One region of the Mesorhizobium sp. WSM1293 genome, then DNA from elsewhere that is predicted to be linked to it. Evidence: riboswitches for the same ligand, from Rfam matches in the RefSeq annotation. Region 1 holds a riboswitch; the other holds the start of a gene.
What was found. A riboswitch is a leader RNA that binds a small molecule or an ion and turns the genes downstream of it on or off. The one in region 1 is predicted to bind S-adenosylmethionine.
Positions count from the first base shown of each region.

Region 1 (3,396 bases):
GTCGGTGTCGGGCAGCGGCGTGAAGATGCACCAGCGATTGTCGAACAGGTCGGCGAAACCGGCGTCGGGGCCGGATTTTTCTGTGCCCGCCAGCGGGTGGCCGGGAATGAAATGGACACCTTCAGGCACATAAGGCTGCATTTGCGCAATGACAGACGCCTTGGTCGAGCCGACATCGGTGAGGATCGCGCCCGGCTTCAGCGCCGGCGCGATTTCCTCGGCAACCGTGCCGGACGAGCCGACCGGCACCGAAATGATGACCAGGTCGGCATCGCGGACAGCTTCTCTCGCATCGGTGCTATAGCTATCGCCCAGCCCAAGCTCCTCGGCCCGTGCCAGCGTCGCCGCACTGCGGGTCGAGATGGATACGTGGCGGGCGAGGCCCTCGCGGCGGATGACGCGGGCCAGCGACGAGCCGATCAGGCCGATGCCGACCAGCGCGATCTTTTCAAACATCGGTGATGTCATGGTTTCTAGCTTTTCAGGAATGTCGTGAGAGCGGCGACAACGCCGCGATTGGCCTGTTCGGTACCGACGGTCATGCGCAGCGCGTTGGGAAAGCCATAGCCCGAAACGCGCCGCAATATATAGCCGCGCGCCGTCAGATAGTCGTCCGCCGCCGCTGCCGAATGTTTCTGGTCCTCGGGAAAATGAATGAGGATGAAATTGCCGACGCTGGGCGTCACCCGCAACCCAAGCTTTGTGAATTCCTCACTCAGCCAGGCCAGCCAGGTCTCGTTGTGCGCCACGCTGCGCTCGACATGGGCGCGATCGCGAATGGCGGCGATGCCGGCTTCGATCGCCGTCGCATTGACGTTGAAGGGGCCGCGCACGCGGTTGATGGCGTCGACGATGTGCATCGGCCCGTACATCCAGCCGATCCGCGCCCCGCCAAGGCCGATCTTGGAGAAGGTCCGGGTCATCACCACGTTCTCTGCGCTGCCGACCAGTTCGATGCCGGCCTCATAGTCGTTGCGGCGAACATATTCGGCGTAGGCCGCGTCGAGCACCAGAAGCACGTGCCTGGGCAGACCGGCATGCAGCCGGCGCACCTCCTGGAACGGCACATAGGTGCCGGTCGGATTGTTGGGATTGGCGAGGAACACGATCTTGGTACGCGGCGTGACGGCGGCCAGGATGGCGTCGATATCGGCGCGCTCGTCTGTTTCCTTGATCGTCACCGGAACGGCGCCCGCCGACTGGATGTAGATCTTGTAGACCATGAAGGCGTGCTCGGTGATGACGGCCTCGTCGCCGGGCGCCAGATAGGTCTGCGCCAGCAGGCCGAGGATCTCGTCGGAGCCGTTGGAGCAGATGATGTTCTGCGGGTTGAGGCCATGCACCTCGGCGATCGCTTCGCGCAGCCGCCTGGCGGTGCCGTCTGGATAGACGTCAAGCTTTCCGGCAATCTCGCGCGCGGCTTCGATCGCCTTCGGCGAGGGCCCGAGCGGGTTCTCGTTGGAGGACAGCTTGTGGACCTTGGCGACGCCGGCAGGCGCCGTGCTCTTGCCCGGCACATAGGCGTCTATGTCCATGATGCCCGCGCGCGGGGTTGGACGTGCCTGGTCCGGTGTCTGGCTCATGTCGCAAAATCCGTCGAGAACGCTTCCTGAGGGAAGCCGCAGCGGAAATACAAGCCGTGGCCTGCAATGTCGAGAGGCGACAGCCTCCCGCCCAAGGCAGGCCGTTGACGCCGGCGCGCCACAGCCCTAGAAGGGGAGCGAACTTCCGTGGTGATTTGGCCGGTCGGCTTGCAGCCACGTTAAACAACTTGCTAAAGGGCCGTTTGCATCCTGTAACCGGCTTTGCGACCGCAATGCCGGTTTTTTGTTGTCCGCGCCGGCCGGACACCCGTATCGGCATCGACTTTCGACGAGTGCGATGCGTGGGCTCAAAGTGTGAGATGGATGTCATGGCCGTTCTGCGTGCCCGCAAAACCAACAACGAGGTCGACCAACCGTCGAGCCCGGTTTTGCGTTTTGGATCCGACAAGCCGCTCAAGCTGGACGCCGGTACGCTGCTGTCACCGTTCCAGATCGCCTACCAGACCTACGGCACGCTGAACGATGCCCGCTCCAACGCCATCCTCGTCTGCCATGCGCTGACCGGAGACCAGCACGTCGCCAGCACCAATCCGGTGACCGGCAAGCCTGGCTGGTGGGAAGTGCTGATCGGCCCCGGCAAGATCATCGACACCAATCGTTTCTTCGTCATCTGCTCCAACGTCATCGGCGGTTGCCTTGGGTCCACCGGCCCGGCCTCGACCAATCCCGCCACCGGCAAGCCCTATGGGCTCGACCTGCCGATCATCACCATCCGCGACATGGTGCGGGCGCAGCAGATGCTGATCGACCATTTCGGCATCGAGAAACTATTCTGCGTGCTCGGCGGCTCGATGGGCGGCATGCAGGTGCTGGAATGGGCGTCGAGCTATCCGGAGCGCGTCTTCTCGGCACTGCCGATCGCCACCGGCGCGCGCCATTCCTCGCAGAACATCGCCTTTCATGAGGTTGGCCGGCAGGCTGTCATGGCCGATCCGGACTGGCATGGCGGCAAATATTTCGAGCACGGCAAACGCCCGGAAAAGGGCCTGGCGGTAGCCCGTATGGCCGCCCACATCACTTACCTGTCGGAAGCCGCCCTGCACCGCAAGTTCGGCCGCAATCTGCAGGATCGCGAAGCGCTGACCTTCGGCTTCGACGCCGACTTCCAGATCGAAAGCTATCTGCGCCATCAGGGCATGACCTTCGTCGATCGCTTCGACGCCAATTCCTACCTCTACATGACGCGGTCGATGGACTATTTCGACCTCGCCGCAGACCATGGCGGCCGGTTGGCCGATGCCTTCGCCGGCACGAAAACCCGCTTCTGCCTGGTGTCGTTCACCTCGGATTGGCTGTTCCCGACCGAGGAGAGCCGCTCGATCGTGCATGCGCTCAACGCCGCCGGCGCATCGGTATCCTTCGTCGAGATCGAGACCGACCGTGGCCACGACGCATTCCTGCTCGACGAGCCGGAACTGTTTGCCGCGATAAACGGCTTCATCGGCTCGGCGGCCCGGGCGAGAGGGCTGAGCGCATGACCCGGAAAAATTGCAGGCTTTTTGGATCGGGATCATGCGCCAGGCGGGAGGCGAAGCCATGAGCGTCAACCGCGACCAGCGCGTCGACCTCGAAGTCGTCGCCAACCTCATCCCGCCACAGTCGCGCGTGCTCGATGTCGGCTCGGGCGACGGCTCGCTGCTCGAACTGCTGCAGGACACCAAGCAGGTCGACGGCCGCGGACTCGAGCTGTCGCAGCGCGGCGTCAACGAATGTGTGGCGCGCGGCCTCTCGGTCATCCAGGGCGACGCCGACAAGGATCTCGAATTCTATCCCGACAAGGGCTTTGACTTCG
Region 1 covers NZ_AZUV01000019.1:39,649-43,044, forward strand. Annotated here, with positions in the region: gene M729_RS0122375 (prephenate/arogenate dehydrogenase family protein) at 1-468, opposite strand, end outside; gene hisC (histidinol-phosphate transaminase) at 474-1,583, opposite strand; SAM riboswitch at 1,721-1,798, shown strand; gene M729_RS0122385 (homoserine O-acetyltransferase) at 1,913-3,082, shown strand; gene metW (methionine biosynthesis protein MetW) at 3,141-3,396, shown strand, end outside.

Region 2 (3,396 bases), on a different contig from region 1:
TCCGACATCCGCGGCACCTCGCGCATCGTGCGCGACAGCGAGGTGCTGTGGGAGAAGCCGTTCCTGTCCGGCGAAGCGAACATGTCGCACACCATCGCCAACCTCGAACATCATCATTTCAAATACGCGGCCTTCCGCCAGCCGGGTGACGTGCATGTGCACATGTTCGGCACGGCGACACTGTCCTTCGCCGACGGCATCACGACCGAGGCCGGCGATGTCTTCGAGATCGAGGCCGGGGATTTCGGCCTGCCGCTGCGCAACCCGCTTGAGATCGAGCAGCCGGTGAAGGTGGCTGTGAAGGCGCTTTGAGAGCGCGCCTTTCCTTCTCCCCAAGTGGGAGGTGGATCGGCGCGTTAGCGCCGAGACGGATGAGGGGTGTTCCAGCGGAGTGAAACGTTGGCGTTCCCTGGAACACCCCTCATCCGTCGCCTCCGGCGACACCTTCTCCCACAAGGGGAGAAGGAAAAAGGCGCCTCTGCCTCAATAGATATCGAAGTCGAAATACTTGGCCTGGATCTTCTTGTAGGTGCCGTCGGCGACGATCGCGTCGATGGCCGCGTTGAGCTTGTCGCGCAGGGCCGTGTCGTCCAGGCGCACGGCGATGCCGGCCTGGGTCTCGGTACCCTTGACGTCGCCGACCAGCTTGCAGCAGCCGTCGCTTGCCTTCTTCAGCCAGTCCATCAGCACGAACTTGTCCGAGATCACGGCGTCAAGACGACCGTTGGTCAGGTCGGTGATCGCCTCTTCCTGGGTGGGATAGAGTTTGGCCTCCGCGCCCGCCTTGCCATATTCATTCTGGGCATAGTCGGCTTGCGTGGTCGAAGCCTGGGCACCGACCGTCTTGCCGGCAAGGGCCGCCGGTTCGGTCGAGGTGAGATCGGTGTCCTTCGGCGCCACCAGAGCCAGCGGTGTCGTATAATATTTGTTGGTGAAGGCGACCTGCTTCTTGCGCTCTTCGGTGATGCTCATCGAGGCGATGATGGCGTCGAACTTCTTGGCCTGCAAAGCGGGAATGATGCCGTCCCAGTCCTGGGTAACGATCTCGCATTCGACCTTCATCTGCGCGCACAGCGCATTGGCGATGTCGATGTCGAAGCCTTCCACCTTGCCGTCAGCGGTGATGGTGTTGAACGGCGGATAGGCGCCCTCGGTGCCGATCTTGATTTTCTCCGCCGCCTGCACCGACGGAGAGCCGGCCAGCATTGCCAGCATGGCAGCGCCCGCCGCCGATATGACCCATTTCGAAAATCGCATTTTCTTGGTTCCCCTTGAACGCCGCCAGCTTGACGGGCGGCAAGGCAGCCAAGCATGCCGAACCGGCACAGGCAAGTATTTTGCCTTGGGGCAATGAGTGTCAGCGCGCGGCGCGGAAATGCTTGGACAGCTTCAGGCCCTGCGCCTGGTAGTTGGAGCCGAGATCGGTGCCGTAGAGTGCCTGCGGCCGCTTCAGCATATGCTCGTAGACCAGCCGGCCGACGATCTGGCCGTGGTCGAGGATGAACGGCACTTCATGGCTGCGCACTTCCAGCACCGCCCGGCTGCCGGTGCCGCCGGACGCGGAATGGCCGAAGCCCGGATCGAAGAAGCCGGCATAATGGACGCGGAATTCGCCGACCAGCGGATCGAAGGGCGTCATCTCGGCGGCGTAGAGCGGCGGCACATGCACCGCCTCCTGGCTGACGAGGATGTAGAATTCATCGGGGTCGAGCACCAGTTCGCCGGCGCCGCTCTTGTGGATCGGTTCCCAGAAGTCGACGACTTCCTGGGCCGCGCGCTTGTCGACATCGACGAGGCCGGTGTGATGCTTGCCGCGATAGCCGACCAAGCCGCTTTGATCGCCGTTGAGGTCGATCGACAGCGCGATGCCGCCGCCGGAAATGTTCGGCGGCTCGGTGGCGACCAGCATCTGCGTGCGATGCAGGTCGTGCAACTCGGCTTCCGAGAGCAGCGCATTGCCGATGCGGAAACGGATCTGCGACAGGCGCGACCCGGTGCGGACGACGATCGGGAAGGTGCGCGGGCTGACTTCCAGAAAGAGCGGGCCATGATAGCCGGCGGCGATCTTGTCGAACTCGTGGCCGCGATCGGTCATGACGCGGGTGAAGATGTCGAGCCGCCCGGTCGAGCTCTTCGGATTGGCCGAGGCTGAAATGTCCGCCGGCAGCGCCAGGCTTTCAAGCAGGGGCACGATATAGACGCAGCCGGTCTCCAGCACCGCGCCCTCGGCCAGATTGATCTCGTGCAGCTGCAGCCGGTCGAGCTTTTCCGAGACCTTGTGATTGGGGCCGGGCAGGAAGGAGGCGCGCACCCGCCAGGCCTTGTCGCCGAGCCTGAGATCAAGGCTGGCCGGCTGGATCTGGTCGGCATCGAGCGCACGCGCCGACTTCAGCGCGCCGGACTGGAACAGCGCCGATATGTCCTGGTCGGGAAGAATGCCTGTCTGCCGCAAGGCTCCACTCCTGCTTGGTACAAACCTCTTAATGAAGCCGGCAATTGACGCAAGCGCGGTGCGGGTCTAAAGGGTCGTTATCCCGTGGTGATTTGGCCGGTCGGCTTGCAGCCACGTTAAACAAGTCGCTAAAGGACCGTCGGGCCGCAAGGCCGTATGGACCGGTTGCGACTTTCGCGGCCGGTTTTTTTGTGTCTGGAAGAAAAGCGATGAGCACCAAGAAGCGCAACTGGAAGCCTCAGACGGCACTCGTGCACAGCGGAACGCTGCGTTCCGGTTTCGGCGAAACGTCAGAAGCGATCTATCTCACCCAAGGCTATGTCTACGAAACGGCGCAAGCCGCCGAAGCCCGTTTCAAGGGCGAAGAGCCGGGTTTCATCTATTCGCGCTACGCCAATCCGACCGTCGACATGTTCGAGAAGCGCATGTGCGCGCTGGAAGGTGCCGAAGACGCGCGCGCCACCGCGTCCGGCATGGCGGCGGTGACGGCCGCCCTTCTGTGCAGCGCCAAGGCCGGCGACCATATCGTGGCGGCACGCGCGCTGTTCGGCTCCTGCCGCTGGGTGGTCGAGACGCTGGCGCCGAGATACGGCATCGAGGCGACGCTGGTCGACGGCACCGACATCGCCAACTGGGAAAAGGCGGTCAAGCCGAACACCAAGCTGTTCTTCCTGGAAAGCCCGACCAATCCGACGCTGGAAGTGGTCGATATCGCCGCTGTCGCTTCGCTTGCCAATTCGATCGACGCCAGGCTGATCGTCGACAATGTCTTCGCCACGCCCCTGCAGCAGAAGCCCCTGCAGCTCGGCGCCCATGTCGTCGTCTATTCGGCGACCAAGCACATAGACGGCCAGGGGCGCTGTCTCGGCGGCGTCATCCTGTCGGACAAGAAGTGGATCGACGAGAACCTGCACGACTATTTCCGCCATACCGGCCCAAGCCTT
Region 2 covers NZ_AZUV01000009.1:112,589-115,984, forward strand. Annotated here, with positions in the region: gene araD1 (AraD1 family protein) at 1-312, shown strand, start outside; gene M729_RS0112285 (ABC transporter substrate-binding protein) at 484-1,257, opposite strand; gene M729_RS0112290 (2'-deoxycytidine 5'-triphosphate deaminase) at 1,358-2,452, opposite strand; SAM riboswitch at 2,527-2,604, shown strand; gene M729_RS0112295 (O-succinylhomoserine sulfhydrylase) at 2,662-3,396, shown strand, end outside.
Region 2: linked by a shared signal. The riboswitch ahead of M729_RS0112295 (O-succinylhomoserine sulfhydrylase) and the one ahead of M729_RS0122385 (homoserine O-acetyltransferase) in region 1 are both predicted to bind S-adenosylmethionine.